Regions from separate parts of the Anaerotignum lactatifermentans genome, predicted to be linked through region 2. Evidence: predicted binding sites of a transcription regulator. Region 2 holds the regulator's gene; the other holds the start of a gene.
What was found. The regulator HrcA, encoded in region 2, represses chaperone genes, less so after heat shock. The targets are predictions, from matches to a motif close to TGTTAGCACTCNNNNNNNNNGAGTGCTAACA.

Region 1 (8,858 bases), on a different contig from region 2:
CTTATTGGAATGCACTTTTGATGAGCCCCAGAGAGCCATTACACCGGGACAGGCTTTGGTGCTTTATGACGGAGAATATGTGGCTGGCGGCGGTACCATTTTAGGAGCAAAACTGCCAATTCATCAAAGAAAGAACGAAGCTGAATAAAGATTTTGTATATATTTTCAAAAACTGCTATTTGTCGCATTTTGTAATTGCATGGAACCATTGTTTGTGGTATCATGTTTGATGGTATATAAACAAGGGTTATGTTCTATAAGAAAAATTTATAGGGAGGCAGCGATGAATTACGCACAAATGATTATTCCGTTTATTGGCGGTCTGGCTTTGTTTATCTACGGCATGAACATCATGGCGCAGGGTCTTCAGAACGCCGCCGGCTCCAAAATGAAGAGTATTTTGGAAGCACTGACACAGAACAAATTGATGGGGATTGCTCTGGGTGCATTGGTAACAGCCATTGTACAGAGTTCCTCCGCAACAACCGTTATGGTCGTTGGTTTTGTAAATGCTGGTTTAATGAATCTGACACAGGCCATGAGTGTTATCATGGGTGCCAACATTGGTACAACTGTAACAGGCTGGCTGGTATCCAGTTCCGAATGGGCAAAGATGTTCAGCCCCGCAACCATTGCACCTCTGGCGGTTATGCTGGGTGTCATCTTGATGATGAGCGGTAAAAATGCTCGCCGGAAAGAAATTGCTTCTATTGTAATTGGTTTTGGTGTGTTGTTTATTGGTATCGAAAGCATGTCATCTTCCGTAGAACCTCTGCGTGATTCCGAAGCTTTCCGTTCCATGTTTGTAACACTGGGCAAAAACCCTCTGCTGGGTATTTTTGCTGGTACTTTTGTAACAGCCATTATCCAGAGCTCCTCTGCATCTCAGGGTATTCTGCTGTCCTTGGCGGCTTCCGGTTTGGTACCTTTCAATGCGGCAGTATATATCATCATGGGTCAGAATATCGGTACTTGTGTAACCGCTCTGATCAGTGGTATTGGCGCTACAAAAACAGCAAAATGTGTTGGTTACATGCACCTGATGTTTAATATTACCGGTACCATCGTATTCAGTATCGTAGCGATCGTGTACTTTACTGTTCTCAATCCTGCTATGGGCAGCGAGATCATTACTCAGACACAGATCAGTGCGATCCACACGATCTTCAACATTGGTACAACTCTGATGGTAATTCCCTTGTCTAATATCATCATCAAAATTGCAAAGAGAATCAACCATGTACAGGAAATCGAATGCAAAGACGAAAGTCAGCTGGTTCATCTGGACAAACGTATTCTGGAAACACCCAGCCTGGCAGTAGAAGGCGCAAAACTGGAAACACTGCGTCTGGGTCGTATTGCACTGGAAAACCTGCAGAGCTCTTTTGATGCACTGATTAAGAAAGACCATGATAAGATCGAAGAAGTAAAACAGCGCGAAAATGTTGTGGATAAGGTTTGTGACAGCATTTCTGAATATCTGATCAAACTGTGTACTTTGCAGATCAGTGAAAAAGACAATCAGACAGTAACATCCTTGCTCAATACCATCAGTGATATGGAACGTGTGGGTGACCATGCGGAAAACATTGCCGAACTGGCAGAAGAAATGGAAAGAGAAGAAATCACATTCTCCAACATGGCTTTGGATGAATTGAGTGAAATGACAAAGGTAACATTGGCAAGTTACGAAAATGCGCTGAAAGCATTGGAAAACAACGATATTACCTACGCTATGAAAACCGCTGTACTGGAAGAACAGGTGGACGCACTGGAAAAGAAACTTCGTGCAAGCCATATCGACCGTCTGTCCAATGCGGAATGTAATGTAAACTCTGGTATCCATTTCCTGGAAATGCTGGGCAATCTGGAACGTGTTTCCGACCATGCAATGAACATTGCACAGGTAGTATTGAACGAAAACAGAGTAGAAAAGAATTATCACGACGAAGCAATCATGCCCGTTGTTTAATCAGAAGAAGAAAAAGCCTTTTGCTGTGTGAAAACATGGCAAAGGGCTTTTTTTCATGGATACAGGCACAAATCTGTAGAGAACCGAATACATAAGAAAAGAGAACAGTAAGAAAGGCGGAATGAGAATGCCGCGTGTTTATCTGAGTCCTTCTTTGCAGGAGTATAATTTGTATGTAAACGGTGGAACAGAGGAGGAGATCACCAATCTCATTGCCGATGCCATGGAGCCTTATTTGCTGGCATCTGGCATTGAATTTACACGAAATCGTCCGGAAATGAGTCTGGGGGAAGCCATTGCCGCTTCCAATGAAGGAAATTATGACCTGCATTTTGCCATTCATTCCAATGCAGCGCCGGAAAGTCTGGCAGGGAAATTGCAGGGGGTAGATGCGTATTATTTTTACAATAGCCCTTATGGCGGAGAAATGGCGGATATTGTTACGGAAAATATGAAGCAGGTTTATCCAGATGGAGAAAAAGTACAGTCTGTGGCAACGGCAACCCTGCGGGAATTGCGCCGTACCAATGCGCCGGCAGTGCTGGTGGAAGTAGGGTATCACGATAATATAGAGGATGCGCAGTGGATCAAAGAGAATATTGATCAGATTGCCAAAGCGCTGGCAAAATCCATTGCGGATTATTTCGGTGTGCCCTTTCGTCAGCCACAGGTATAAATATTTCTGAAAAATTATACAATGTCTATCACGAATTACAATAGCTGTTTTATGCTATCCTCCAAAGAGAAAGTTTTTTTATAAAAAATAAAGGGAAATCGTGACAAGTGCCGTATTTATATTGATATGTATATTGTGTAAATGCTATATAATACTGTATACATGAAAACTGACGGGCGACTTGTCCGATTATTCAATACCAAGGGAGGTATCAGTATGAAAAGTTACGCAGCAGATAAGGTGAGAAACGTAGTACTATTAGGTCACAGCGGTTCCGGGAAAACCACTTATGCCGAAGCAGCGCTGTTCTATTCCGGAGCAACAAAGAGATTCGGGAAAGTGGACGAAGGCAATACCGTTAGTGACTACGATCCAGAAGAAATTCGCCGTAAGGTATCTATCAGTACATCCGTACTGCCTGTAGAATGGCAGGATACAAAGATCAACTTCCTGGATACACCTGGTTATTTTGACTTCGTGGCTGAATCCAAACTGGCTATGAGCGTAGCGGATACAGCCCTTATCATGGTTTCCGCAAAATCCGGCGTAGAAGTTGGTACTGAAAAAGCATGGGAATATACCGAAGAAATGCATCTGCCTCGTATTTTCTTTGTAAACCAGATGGACGATGAAAATGCGGACTTTGAAAAAACATTGGCAGATATGCGTGTGAAATTCGGTAAATCCGTTGCACCTTTGCAGATTCCTTTCAATGATGCAGATGGCAAATTCGTTGGCTTCATCAATCTGATTAAGAGAGATGCCAGAAAGAAAGTAGACGGTAAACTGCAGCCCTGCGAAATGCCTGAAGATAAAAAGGACGAAGTAGAAGTTCTGCGTTCCATGTTGGTAGAAGTTGCAGCAGAAAGCAGCGACGAACTCATGGAAAAATTCTTCAATGACATTGAACTGACAGAAGAAGAAATCTACGATGGTCTGAAATATGGTATCGAAAATCATACCATCGCGCCTGTAATGTGTGGTTCCGCTACACTGGGCTATGGTGTAAAACTGCTTCTGAATACCATCGTTCGCTTTACACCTCCCGCAAACGAAGCAAAACCCAACTTCCATGCATTCCATAATGGTGAAAAAGTGGTTTACTGCTCCACAGACGACGAAAGATTCTCTGCTTTTGTATTCAAAACCATCGCAGACCCTTATATTGGTCGTCTGAACCTGTTCAGAGTTATGACTGGTAAACTGGACGCTTCCATGAGCGTTTATAACGAAGAAAAAGATACAGTGGAAAAAGTTGGTCACCTGTATGTTATCAGAGGGAAAGAACAGATCGAAGTGGATGAACTCCATTCCGGTGATATCGGCGCTCTGGCAAAACTGTCCAACACTTCCACACAGGATACACTGTCTTTGAAAGAAGCAAACATCGTTATTCCCAAAATCAACCTGCCTGAATCCGTTCTGTGCATGGCAATCCAGCCCAAAGGCAAAGGCGATGAAGACAAACTGTCCGCAGCTCTTTCCAAGATCCGTGAAGAAGATCCTACCATCAAGATGGAAGTGAACAAAGAAACAAAACAGACATTGATCTATGGTATCGGCGAACAGCAGCTGGATGTTATGGTCAATAAACTGAAAAACAAATATAAGATTGAAGTGGAACTGAAAGATCCTATCATTCCTTATCGTGAAACAATTAAATCCAAAGCTTCCGTACGCGGCAGATATAAGAAACAGTCCGGCGGTCATGGTCAGTTCGGTGACGTTGTTATGGAATTCGAACCCAGCGGCGATCTGTCTGTACCTTATGTATTTGAAGAAAAGATCTTCGGCGGTTCCGTACCCAAACAGTACTTCCCCGCTGTAGAAAAAGGTCTGCAGGAATGCGTACAGTCTGGTGTATTGGCTGGTTACCCTGTAGTAGGTCTGAAAGCAACATTGACAGACGGTTCCTACCATCCTGTTGACTCTTCTGAAATGGCATTCAAGATGGCAACATCTGTAGCCTTCAAGGAAGGTATCCCTCAGGCAAAACCGACCATTCTGGAACCCATCGAACATGTGGAAGTTCTGATTCCTGAAAAATACATGGGCGATATCATGGGTGACATCAACAAACGTCGTGGTCGTATCTTGAGCATGGACGCTGTTGGCAATAAGAAATGCATCGTTGCAGAAGTTCCTACAGCTGAAATGCACAAATACGCAACAGACCTGCGTTCTCTGACTCAGAGCCGTGGCGATTACAGACACCATTTCGAACGTTACGAAGAAGCTCCTATGGAAATCCAGAAGAAAATTATCGCTGCAAGAGCAGAACAGAAATAAGAACATTGCAAATAGGATAACTTTATGATATTCTCAATGAGAGAAAATCCGAAATCAAGTGTCCAAAATGGTTCCCAATAAACCATGGACACATACTATGAAAATGAACAACGGTAGTTAGGAAAAGGCGGGTTTCAAGGTATTTGCTCCATGGAATCCGCCGATTCCGTATCCGTTGTTCAGAAACAGGGATTTTCGCATTATGAAAGGACATCATTTGGTTATCCTGTTTTTATATGAAGGAGGAATGCTTGTGTTAGACGTAGCAATCATTGGCGGCGGTCCTGCTGCTTTATCCGCGGCGCTGAACTGTCGTCAGAGAAATAAAACCGTAACGATTTTTGGCAGAAGTTTGGACAGCTCTCTGCTCTTCGCAGCAGAAAAGGTGGACAACTACCTTGGTCTGCCGGATATGGCAGGGGAAGAACTGCTGAACACATTCTATGCTCATGCCATGAAAAACGGCGTAGAATTCAAAGAAGCCCGTATCAGTCAGATCATGTCCATGGGAGATTCCTACATGATCAATGCGGAAAATGAATTCATTCAGGCGAAAGCCATCATCCTGGCAACAGGTCTGAGCAAAAGCAAAGGCATTGTCGGAGAAATGGAATATCTGGGCAAAGGCGTCAGCTACTGCGCAACCTGCGACGGTATGCTCTATCGTGGCAAAAAAGTCGTTGTGGTAGCGGAAAATGAAGAAGGGGAAGCAGAAGCAAACTTCTTGGCGGATATTTGTTCTGAAGTGCTGTATGTACCTCTTTATCAGCCCGTTCTGTCTTTGAAGGACAATGTCAAAGTAGTTAATGGGAAACCCAAAGCCGTTTTGGGAGAAAATGACCGTGTGACAGGTCTGGAACTGGCAGATGAAACACTGGGCTGTGATGGTATTTTCTTTGCGAAAAACTCTATGCCCCCTGAAAGCCTGCTTTTTGGTCTGGAAACAGAAGGCAAAAACATTGTGGTAAACCGTAAAATGGAAACAAACCTGCCTCGCGTTTATGCGGCAGGGGACTGCACAGGTGCGCCTTATCAGATTGCAAAGGCTGTTGGGGAAGGTCTGGTGGCAGCTCTTTCCGCAGCGGCAGCCATCGACCAGCTGGACAGAGAACAGCAGAAATAAAATAAAATTTTCTTAAAATTATCTCATTTTTTGCAAAAATAGAGTAAATGAAAGAAAACCGGAGAAATCAAGAGTAAAAATTAGTTTTTTTCTTGAATTTCTTCGGTTTTTTCTGTATATTTCTAAATTTTACAGAATAACATCTTATATGGGATTTGAATATTCCTGGGAAAATAGCTAATATAATATCAGAAATTAGCACTCGATACAGATGAGTGCTAACAACAAGAATACAAGGAGGCAGAATAATATGAAACTTGCACCATTAGGAGATAAAGTAGTATTGAAACAGTTGGAAGCAGAAGAAACCACAAAATCCGGTTTGATTCTGACTTCTTCTTCTCAGGAAAAACCCCAGGAAGCCATCGTTGTGGCAGTAGGTCCCGGCGGACTGGTTGGCGATGTAAATGTAGAAATGGTTCTGAAAGAAGGCGACCATGTTATCTTCCCTAGATACGGCGCTACGCAGATCAAATTTGAAGGCGAAGAATATCTGGTAATGCGTCAGAATGATATTCTGGCAATCGTAAAAGACTGATTTTAAAACTTCTCAATATTTAGGAGGCGTTATTGAATATGGCAAAAGAAATTAAATACAGCACCGACGCAAGAAGCGCAATGGCAGCCGGTGTTGACAAATTGGCAAATACCGTAAAAGTTACATTGGGTCCCAAAGGTCGTAACGTGGTTCTGGACAGAAAATTCACTTCTCCTTTGATCACAAACGACGGCGTGACCATCGCAAAGGACATCGAACTGGAAGACCCTTATGAAAATATGGGTGCACAGCTGGTAAAAGAAGTTGCAACACAGACAAACGATGTAGCCGGTGACGGTACTACAACAGCAACTGTTCTGGCACAGGCTATGATTCAGGAAGGTCTGAAAAACATCGCAGCAGGCGCAAATGCAATTATCCTGAGAAAAGGTATGCAGAAAGCAACTGATGCAGCAGTAGCAGAAATCAAGAAAATGAGCCAGGCTGTTACCACTAAGAAACATATCGCAAACGTTGCAGCAATTTCTGCTGGTGACGAAGAAGTCGGCAACATGATCGCTGACGCCATGGAAAAAGTAACAAACGACGGCGTTATCACAGTAGAAGAATCCAAAACAATGAAAACAGAACTGGATCTGGTAGAAGGTATGCAGTTCGATAAAGGTTATCTGTCCGCTTACATGTGCACAGATATGGATAAAATGGTAGCTGTTCTGGAAGATCCTTATATCCTGCTGACAGATAAGAAAATCTCCAACATCCAGGATCTGGTTCCTATTCTGGAACAGATCATGCAGACAGGCGGCAAAGTGCTGATCATTGCGGAAGACGTAGAAGGCGAAGCACTGGCTACACTGGTACTGAACAAACTGAGAGGTACATTCACATGCGTTGCAGTCAAAGCTCCTGGCTATGGCGAAAGAAGAAAAGCACAGCTGGCTGATATCGCAGCTCTGACAGGCGGTCAGGTCATCTCTGATGAACTGGGTATTGACCTGAAAGATGCTACTCTGGATATGCTGGGTCGTGCAAAAACTGTTCGTGTAGAAAAAGACCTGACCATCATCGCTGACGGCGCAGGCAGAAAAGACGAAATCGACGCAAGAATCCATCAGATTCGTACTGCAATCGAAGAAACAGAATCTGATTTCGATAGAGAAAAATTGCAGGAAAGACTGGCAAAACTGTGTGGCGGCGTAGCAGTCATCAAAGTTGGTGCAGCTACCGAAACAGAAATGAAAGAAAAGAAAATGCGTATGGAAGACGCACTGGCAGCTACTAGAGCCGCTGTGGAAGAAGGTATCGTAGCTGGTGGCGGTACAGCACTGCTGCATGCAGTAGAAAAAGTAAAAGCTGCATGTGCTGATCTGACAGGTGATGAAAAAACAGGTGCTGACATCGTTGTGAAAGCACTGGAAGCTCCTCTGCGTCAGATTGTTGAAAACGCAGGTCTGGAAGGTTCCGTTATCGTAAACAAAGTAAAAGAAATGGCAGAAGGCGTTGGTTTCAATGCCCTGACAGAAGAATATGTGGAAATGGTAGAAGCAGGCATTCTGGACCCCGCAAAAGTAACCAGAAGCGCACTGCAGAACGCAACATCCGTTGCTTCCACATTCCTGACAACAGAAGCAGTTGTTGCGGAACTGCCCGCAAAAGCACCTGCTATGCCTGAAGCTGGCATGGGCGGCGGCATGGGCGGTTACATGTAAGCCGATAAAACATTCTAATACCTATGAAAAAGGGGCAGAGATCAAAATCTCTGTTCCTTTTTTTGTGCATTCAGCTTTTTTGCACAAGGGGAAGGCTGTTGTTTTGGCTGGTTTTGTGTGGTCTGTTTTTTCGGATTGTGCTATACTATACCATAGCGAAATATTGATTTGAATACATAAAAGGGAGTGCAGATATGCAGAGAACTCAGACTAGAACCGTACAGGTTGGCAATTTAAAATTGGGCGGCGGCAACCCCGTTGTTATCCAGTCCATGTGTAATACAGATACCAGAGATGTAGCGGCTACGGTGGCGCAGATTCATGCGCTGGAAGCGGCTGGCTGTGAACTGGTGCGTGTGGCAGTGCCTGATATGAAAGCGGCAGATGCCATTGGTGAAATCAAAAAACAGATTCATATTCCTCTGGTGGCAGACATCCACTTTGATTATCGTCTGGCACTGCGTGTCATGGAGCTGGGCATCGATAAAGTTCGTATCAACCCCGGCAACATCGGCGATGAAGACCGTATCCGTCAGGTGGTGGAAATGGCGAAAGAAAAACATATCCCCATCCGCATTGGCGTTAACAGC
Region 2 (8,858 bases):
CAACAAGCTGGGACTTTCCCGGAAAAAAGATATTCCCAAATTCCTGCGGAGCAAATGGTTCCGTTATGGATTTTTGATTTTCTTTTTCATCATGTTTTTCAATATGCTTTTCAGCACCTATCTGGTATTCGAAGGCACAAGAGATTTGAAAGAAGTGGTCACACTCCTTTGGACCATCAAACTGCCTTGGAATTGGGCGTATGACGGTACAGCCGTAACACCTTGGGTAGCGCAGTTTGCCTTTGGTTTTTACAGCGTGATGCTCACATCCACCGTCTTGGGACTCATTACCATGATTTTGTATAAACCACGTTCTTGGTGTGTATACTGTCCTATGGGAACCATGACCCAGACCATCTGTAAGGCGAAGCACAGATGCAATGGCGCCTGTGGCATTCCTCAACAAAATGATTCTCCTACAACATAAAAACAGAGCGGTTTTATACCGCTCTGTTTTTCGTTTACAGATAAGACCGCAGTTTCTTTTTGTCCAGAATGCGGATACCGCCCCGGAAGGTTTCCACAATGCCTTCCTCGGCAAAATACTTAATCATACGGGTGACCACTTCTCTGGCGGTGCCCATGTACTTGGCAATCTGTTCTTGTGTCATATGGATTTCATCAGACTTTGTTTTTGCCATTTCGTCTGTCAGGAAGATTGCCAGTCGTTTGTCCATGGCCATGAAAAGGATTTGCTGCATGGCCCACATAACGTCGGAAAAACGGTCTGCTGCCATATGATAGCTGCATGCTTCTACATAGATATTTTCTGTAATCAGCTTATGAAAAGCGGAAGCGCTGACGGTGAGGATTTCTGACTTTTCCACCGTATCCACGGAAACGTCAAAAGTGATGGCGTCCAATACGCAGGAAGCGGAAAGGATGCAGATATCCCCGGGGTAGAGGCGGTAAAGGGTAACTTCCCGCCCATCTTCAGAAAGCAGATATGCCCGCAGCTGCCCAGATTTGATGTAAAGCAGACCAGCGCATTCTTCGATGCCGTTGTGCAGGTTGACCCCTTTGGGATAGGTAGCCAGTGTGGCACTGCGGCAGAGCATGTCTTTCTGATCTTCTGTCAGATGCTCCCAGAAAGAAAAATTTTCTGCAAATATGGTTTCATAGTCTCGTGTCATATTGATTTCACCGCTTTCGGATTGATTATCTTCAGTGTAACAAGCAATTTCTTTTTTTGCAAGAAAAAAGGCTCTCATTATTGAGAGCCTTTTCATGTTCGATGTTTCTGCATCGAGTAAGGGGAGGGGTATGTTCTATGTTTACAAATAATTTGGAAATTAGCTTTTGGGAAGGGGTGCCTGAGGCAACTCGGGGAAATCACCTCAGGCGGGAAGTAAAAGGGGGCGTCCTTTTGACTTCTCCTATAGTATATCGGGAAAATGTGTCCAATTTGTGAATAGAAACTTACAGCTAACTTAAGGAATTTGAAAGAACCTTTTTCGAAAAGCGAAAAAACTGCAAAACATGTGCGAAAATGCTGGAAAAACAACAAAAATTACAGCATGTCAGACAACAAAAAAGGAATTGGCGGATTTTTAAAGTGTGACATACAATTTGCACGGGAATATCCCTTTAAAATGGTAGGGTTTTCTGATAATATGCAAGAAATTTTGGAAAAATGAATATTTTTATTTACATGGCATAAAGATTCTGTTAAGATTCTATATAAGAAAAGATAATGGAACGATAAGAGGAGGAAATGCTTATATGACAGAAGTGCTGCACCATTTGATGAGAGAACTGATTGAATATTCCATCATTTTGCTGGAATTGATTGGCGTACTGGTATTGCTGGCAGGCGCCCTGCGCGCTACCATGAACTATATCAAGGGAGATCCCCATACCCGCGTGAAACTGTGCCGTGCTATGGCTATGGCGCTGGAATTCAAGCTGGGCGGCGAAATCCTGCGGACAGTTATCGTACGTGAGTTTTCTGAAATCGCATTGGTTGGCTGCATCATTGTTTTAAGAGCAGGTTTGTCCTTCCTGATCCACTGGGCAATCCGTACAGAGGAAAAAGACCAGGCGGAAGAAAAGCTGGAAGAATGCAATGTGGAAGTGCTGGACAAGGAAAAACGGGAAAAAGTGGCTCCCCGCTGGCGCTCCATCAAAGAAGTGATTTAAGATACAATTTCCTTCAATCCTAAATAAATAATGCGAAACACAAAAGCACCTGACAGATTTTCTGTCAGGTGCTTTTGCATAATTCGTGATTAAAATTCAAATCCTTGCATTTTATCCAGATATTTTTCTCCAATGAGTTCATCATAAGTCAGATAACGATGGAGTTTCTGGAGTTCTTCATGTTCTTCCGCTGTGGTTCCAGGTGTATAGAGATTGTAATAAGGACTCATAACAGGGCAGGTTTCGTATACATGAAGCAGGAAATTGGTCTGCAGGCAAGCAGGTGCGTTGATGTAATCGCAGAGCAGTGCCGGCAGCAGATAAGGAGAAACCTGCTGGTCTTCCGCACGATAGTCGTTGCCGGTGTCGTAGTTGGCAAACATCACATAAGGTGTGCAGAACATGGTGTATTTTTCTTCGTCTGTCCATTCTGCAGCTTTATCCGCATGGATGGTGCCTGTGGACGTGTAAGGTGTGAAATTATCCCCCAGTGTAGGCAGGTGGTCGCCGTACCAGAGCAGTACTGTGGGTTTTTCTCTCTGCATGATGTAATCATAGAGCATACCCAGTGCCGCATCGGAATCGCTGACACCTTTTGCATAGTTCTGAAGGGAAATCACTTCCTGTTCAGACAGGTTATCCCCGCTGACTTTAATGTCCCAGTCAGAAGAATCAAATTTATCTGTATACAGACTATGGTTTTCCATAGTGATGGCAGTCAGATACAGACCTGTTTCGTGGGGCTGTTCCAGCTGATAAATGATTTCTTCTGCAATGGTCTGGTCAGTGATATAAGGACCGCTGTTCCAATGGAGTTCTGCGTGCATGTCGTTTTCACCCAGAAAATCATCATAGCCCATGAGTGGATAAGCCCGGTCACGTTCATAGAATGTTTTCTGGTAGGTATGAACGCCCAAAGTGTCGTATCCCAGACTTTTGAACAGCTGTGCGTAAGCGAATGTTTTTTCCTTTAAATACTGCTGATAAGGCATATTGCCGGAGGGCAGTGTGCTGGTGGACATGCCGGATTGGATTTCAAATTCCGGTCGGATGGTGCCGCCGCCAAAGGTACAGGATACCATTTCGCCGCTGGGATGTTCTGCCGCAATGGCGCGGTAATTTTTCAGCGGATCATCAGAGAAGGTCACGCCTTCCAGTTTGGTCGGGTCCCAAAAGGCTTCAGACAGTACCACGATGACGTCAGGATTTTCAAAGTCAGAAGTATCTTCTTCCCTAGTGGGAACAAAGGGCGCGAACATCTCTGCCATGACTTCTTCGCTGTAATCCTGAGGCATCAGTGTGTCAACGGTGCCGAAGTTTAAAGCAAAGCCGGTCAAAAAGCCGTAGTTGTCGTAAATATAATCCTGATCGGTTTCTTCGTTGACAACGATACCGAAAAGGGGTTCATAGCATCCCCGCACCGTTGTGTTGGTGACAAATACCACCAGAAGGGCTGCCAGTACCGGAACCCCTACAAAATGCACTTTGCTGCGGATGGGCAGCATGGGGCGGGTCATATGCAGGAACAGCCAGTAAAGGATGGTCACCGCAAAAAGCAGGATATACTGCCATGGGAATGAAATGGAGCCTAAAAACTCCGTAAAGCTGCCTGCGTTCTGTGCCAGTGTCAAATCCCAAGGATAAAAATGATCCTGTAAAATGATGGATTTGAAGTGGTCAATGAGGGGCAGCAGGATAAACAAAAATCCTGTGATGCCTGCGGCTGTGGAAAAGCGGCGGAACAGGAACACAAAAGTGAAGTATACGCCGTAAACCAGAAGCAGCCCCAGCAGAAAGGCGCCTGTCTGTGCTGTGATGAGTGCAGACAGCATGGAACGGGAGCCAAAAGAAATGTAGTTCGCCACGAGGGTCATATAAATAGGAAACACAAGGGTCAGTATCCATAATATGGCTCTGGGCAATGGGGCGGAATGGAAAAATTTCCGCAGTTTTTTCGATTGTTTGGAAAATGTTTTCATTGGGTCAATGCCTTCTTTCTTTTCAATTACCCCGAGGTTTTATTTTATCATGACAATGGCGTATTTTCAACGCTGGCAGGGGAAATGAGAAGAATTTTATTTTCTGTCAGGGGTGATTTCCAGAGGGGTGATGCGGTCTTTTTCTGTAATGGGACGCAGTACACGGCAGGGATTTCCGGCAGCAAGGACTCCTCTTGGAATGTCGTGGGTTACCACACTGCCCGCACCGATGACGCTGCCAGCACCGATGGTGACACCGCCGCAGACAGTAGCGTTGGCACCAATCCAGACGTCATCTTCCAGTGTGATGGGGGCAGAAGTGCCGATGCATTCTCCTCTCTGGGCAGCATCCATGGCATGTCCCGCGCAGGTAAGGCAGACACCGGGACCGATGAAGGCATTTGCGCCGATATGCACAGGAGAAGTATCCAGAATGACGCAGTTGTAATTGATGATGGTCAGACCGTGGGTGTGGATGTGGAAGCCGTAATCACAGCGGAAAGACGGCTCGATAAATGTCAGGGGGTGGCAGGTGCCGAAAAGCTGTTGTAAGATTTCTGCCCGTCTTTCTGTTTCCGTAGGGGAAGTCTGGTTGTATTCCCAGCAAAGGGTTTTTGCTTTTGTTTGTAAGTGGTTGGGCATGTCGGTGTGGCGTGTGCAGTAGCCTTCCGGCAGTCCCATGATTTTCAAAATATCCATATGAGATGTCCTTTCTTTTGTTGAAATCAGATTTCCTAAGGATAAAATGTATCACATTTTCTGGCAGTACGCAATGGAGGAAAAAGGAGAATCTTGCGCGGATATTGCCGGATATGGTACACTGTTTGGAGAGAGAAGGAGGGGATTTTATGAGGGAAACAGGAATCTACATTCATATTCCTTTTTGTGTGCAGAAATGTCTGTACTGCGATTTTCCGTCTTTTGGCGGACAGGAAAAGGAATATGAGCGGTATACAGCGGCTTTGTGCCGAGAAATTGAAGCCAAGAGCCATCTGGCAAAGGATTGGAAAATCAAGACTGTGTTTTTTGGCGGCGGTACGCCTACGGTGCTTTCTGCCCAGCAGATGAAGCGGATTTTGGATACCGTTTTTCAATGTTTCGATGTGGAAGCGGATGCAGAAATCACCACCGAAGCCAATCCTGGTACATTGAGTCTGGAAAAATGTGTTGATTTGCGTCAAATGGGATTCAATCGCCTGAGCATGGGCGTGCAGGCGTGGCAGGATGAACTGCTGGAGAGATTAGGCAGAATCCATACCCGTCAGCAGTTTTTGAAAAACTTTGCCAGCGCCAGAGAAGCAGGTTTTGACAATATTAATGTAGATTTGATGTTTGCCCTGCCGGAACAGACCTTGGGTCAGTGGGAAGAAACCCTTTCGGAAATCACTGCATTGCAGCCGGAGCATATTTCTGCTTACAGCCTCATTATAGAAGAAGGAACACCTTTTTATGATTTGTATGAAAAGGAAGTCTATCAGGAAACGGATGAGGAACTGGACAGAGCTATGTATCACACAGCGGTACAGATTTTGGCGGAGGAAGATTATCATCAGTATGAAATCTCCAATTTTGCCAAAGATGGCAAAGAAAGCCGCCATAACCGCATTTACTGGCAGGATGAGGGGTATCTGGGCTTTGGTCTGGGTGCACATTCCTATTGGGCAGGAAAACGGTTCCACAATCCCTATGATTTGCATACTTATATGGAGCAGGCAGAAAACGGCAATGTTTCCATGGAGGATGTGGAAGAACTTTCTTTGGCAGACCAGTACAGCGAGTTTATGTTCATGGGGCTGCGTTTGACTGAAGGCATTGAGAAAAAACGATTTGCTGAGCGTTTTGGCATGGACATGGAAGATGTTTACGGTGTAGAAGTTGAAAAATGCAAAGAAGAAGGTCTGCTGGAGGAAAAGGACGGATGGCTCCGCCTGACAGAGAGAGGACTGGATTTAAGCAATCAGGTTTTCATGGAATTTCTCAAAGAAGATGCCTGAAAAACCCCAGAAAACCAAAAGAAAATACGAAATATAAAATTCAAAAAAAGTTCATAATTTTTTTCTCATTAGCACTTGACATTGCCGGTGGCAAGTGCTATCTTTATTACATGAGTTAGCACTCATAGCAAGTGAGTGCTAACAAAAGACAAATTTCCATAGAAGTGCGTCCAAATGAAAATGGACAGAAACAGAAATTTACTTCAAAAAAACGGAAATTTACTTCACTATTGAGGAGGCGAAAGGCTATGTCGTTGAACGAGAGAAAAATTCAAATCTTACAGGCGATTATCAATGACTATATCGAAACGGCGGAGCCTGTCGGTTCCAGAACCATCGCCAAAAAATATAATCTGGGCATCAGTTCAGCCACCATTCGTAATGAAATGAGCGATTTGGAAGAAATGGGCTTCATCCTACAGCCCCATGCTTCTTCCGGCAGAATTCCATCAGACATGGGCTACCGTTTATATGTAGACCACCTGATGCAGAAAAAAGAACTGGGACCCGAGGAACAGCGGTATCTGCAAAATGTCATCACCAGAAACGTGGGACAGATTGACTACCTGCTGGAGGAAACGGCAAAGGCTCTTTCCGCACTGACCAATTACACCACCATCATTTCAGAGCCAGTGAGTCAGCGCACACGCATCAAACAGATTCGTCTGCTGCCCCTGGACAGCGTTTCGGTGCTGCTGGTTATTGTAACGGAAGATAATTTCATCAAAAATCATGTGATTCAGATGGGCACGGTTCCTGAGGAAGATAAGATCTTCACCATGGGCATGCGGCTGAATCAGGTGTTGCAGGGATATTCCCTACATGATATAGATGCAAGCGTCATCAACCGTTTGCAGACAGAACTCCATGAATACCGACAGATTCTGCCGCATATCTTATCGGCAATCGAAAGTACCATGCGTTCTGCGGAAAAGGTACAGGTTCACATGAGCGGCACCAAAAACATTCTGGCTTGTCCTGAGTTTTCTGATATCCAGAAAGCCAAGTCCCTGTTTCAGGCATTGGAAGAAAAGGATGTGCTGGTGACCCTCCTGCAGGGCAGTGCCGATACCAATGACATGCAGATTCTCATCGGCAGCGAAAACAGCGTGCAGTGCATGAAGGATTGCAGCGTCATTACGGCAACCTACAAAATGAGCGACGAAACCCGCGGTACCATCGGTATCGTAGGACCCACCCGAATGGATTATTCTCAGGTGGTATCCGTCCTCAACGGTATGGTTACCAATATGGAAAAAGTATTGAAAAATCTGTCGAAAGGCAATAAAAATACCTAGAGAAAAGAGGAGCAGATGTGGAAGATAAGGATTTAAGAGAAGAAAATCTGCAGGAAGAAGCCGCCAAAATGCAGGCGGAAGCAGAAGTGACAGAAGCTGTGGAAGCGGAAGTGGTTGATGAAACCGAAGCGAAAATGGCAGAGCTGGAACAGAAAGCTGCAGATTATCTGGATAAATATCAAAGATGTCTGGCGGAGTTCGATAACTTCAGAAAACGGACTTCCAAAGAAAAAGCAAGCATGTATGACGACGGTGTGAGAGATACCGTGGAAAAACTGCTGGCAGTGGTGGACAATCTGGAACGTGCCGTTGCGGCGCAGGAAGGAAAAGACACCGAAGATGCCTTTTTCAAAGGCGTGCAAATGACTTTGAAGCAGTTCCAGGAAATTCTCCATGGCATGGGTGTTGAGGAAATCAAAGCCCTGGGCGAAAAATTCGACCCCAATTTCCATGCGGCTGTAGCGCATGAAGATGATGATGCTTACGGCGAAAACGAAATCATTCTGGAAATGCTGAAAGGTTATAAATATAAAGATAAAGTCATCCGTCACAGCATGGTGAAGGTGGCAAACTAAAACTGAAATTTTGATTTGACAATTTAGGAGGAAATAGATTATGGGTAAAATTATTGGTATTGACTTAGGTACAACAAACTCTTGTGTAGCAGTAATGGAAGGCGGTCAGCCTGTTGTTATCGTTAACAGCGACGGTGCAAGAACAACTCCTTCCGTAGTTGGTTTTGCGAAAAACGGCGAAAGACTGATTGGTGAAACAGCAAAACGTCAGGCAATCACAAACCCCGACAACACCATCAGCTCCATCAAACGTCACATGGGTGAAAACTATAAAGTAAACATCGAAGGCAAAGCTTATTCTCCTCAGGAAATTTCCGCAATGGTACTGCAGAAACTGAAAGCTGATGCAGAAAGCTATCTGGGCGAAACTGTTTCTGAAGCAGTTATCACAGTTCCCGCATATTTCAACGACGCACAGCGTCAGGCAACAAAAGACGCTGGCCGTATCGCAGGTCTGGATGTAAAACGTATCATCAACGAACCCACATCCGCAGCACTGGCTTATGGTCTGGATAACGAAAGCGAACAGAAAATCATGGTTTACGACCTGGGCGGCGGTACATTCGACGTATCCATCATCGAAATCGGCGGCGGCGTAATCGAAGTACTGTCCACAAACGGTAACACACACCTGGGCGGCGATGACTTCGACCAGAGAATCATCGATTACTTGGTAGCTGAATTCAAGAAAGCAGAAGGCATGGATCTGTCCAAAGACAAAATGGCTATGCAGCGTCTGAAAGAAGCAGCTGAAAAAGCGAAAAAAGAACTGTCTACTGTAACAACAACAAACATCAACCTGCCTTTCATCACAATGAACCAGGATGGTCCGAAACATCTGGATGTCACACTGTCCAGAGCAAAATTCGATGA

Region 1: INF29_RS10385 (co-chaperone GroES) is a predicted target of HrcA. The motif match lies at 6,254-6,284, and genes of this name have one in related genera.

What each region holds. Positions count from the first base shown of each region.
Region 1 covers NZ_JADCKK010000044.1:6,977-15,834, reverse strand. The annotation lists gene mnmA (tRNA 2-thiouridine(34) synthase MnmA) at 1-148, shown strand, start outside; gene INF29_RS10405 (Na/Pi cotransporter family protein) at 284-1,972, shown strand; gene INF29_RS10400 (N-acetylmuramoyl-L-alanine amidase family protein) at 2,100-2,648, shown strand; gene fusA (elongation factor G) at 2,865-4,937, shown strand; gene INF29_RS10390 (NAD(P)/FAD-dependent oxidoreductase) at 5,191-6,060, shown strand; gene INF29_RS10385 (co-chaperone GroES) at 6,311-6,598, shown strand; gene groL (chaperonin GroEL) at 6,637-8,268, shown strand; gene ispG (flavodoxin-dependent (E)-4-hydroxy-3-methylbut-2-enyl-diphosphate synthase) at 8,463-8,858, shown strand, end outside.
Region 2 covers NZ_JADCKK010000034.1:14,207-23,064, reverse strand. The annotation lists gene INF29_RS09345 (4Fe-4S binding protein) at 1-427, shown strand, start outside; gene INF29_RS09340 (Crp/Fnr family transcriptional regulator) at 462-1,133, opposite strand; gene INF29_RS09335 (DUF1622 domain-containing protein) at 1,723-2,139, shown strand; gene INF29_RS09330 (LTA synthase family protein) at 2,229-4,118, opposite strand; gene INF29_RS09325 (sugar O-acetyltransferase) at 4,215-4,817, opposite strand; gene hemW (radical SAM family heme chaperone HemW) at 4,967-6,112, shown strand; gene hrcA (heat-inducible transcriptional repressor HrcA) at 6,361-7,410, shown strand; gene grpE (nucleotide exchange factor GrpE) at 7,428-7,985, shown strand; gene dnaK (molecular chaperone DnaK) at 8,026-8,858, shown strand, end outside.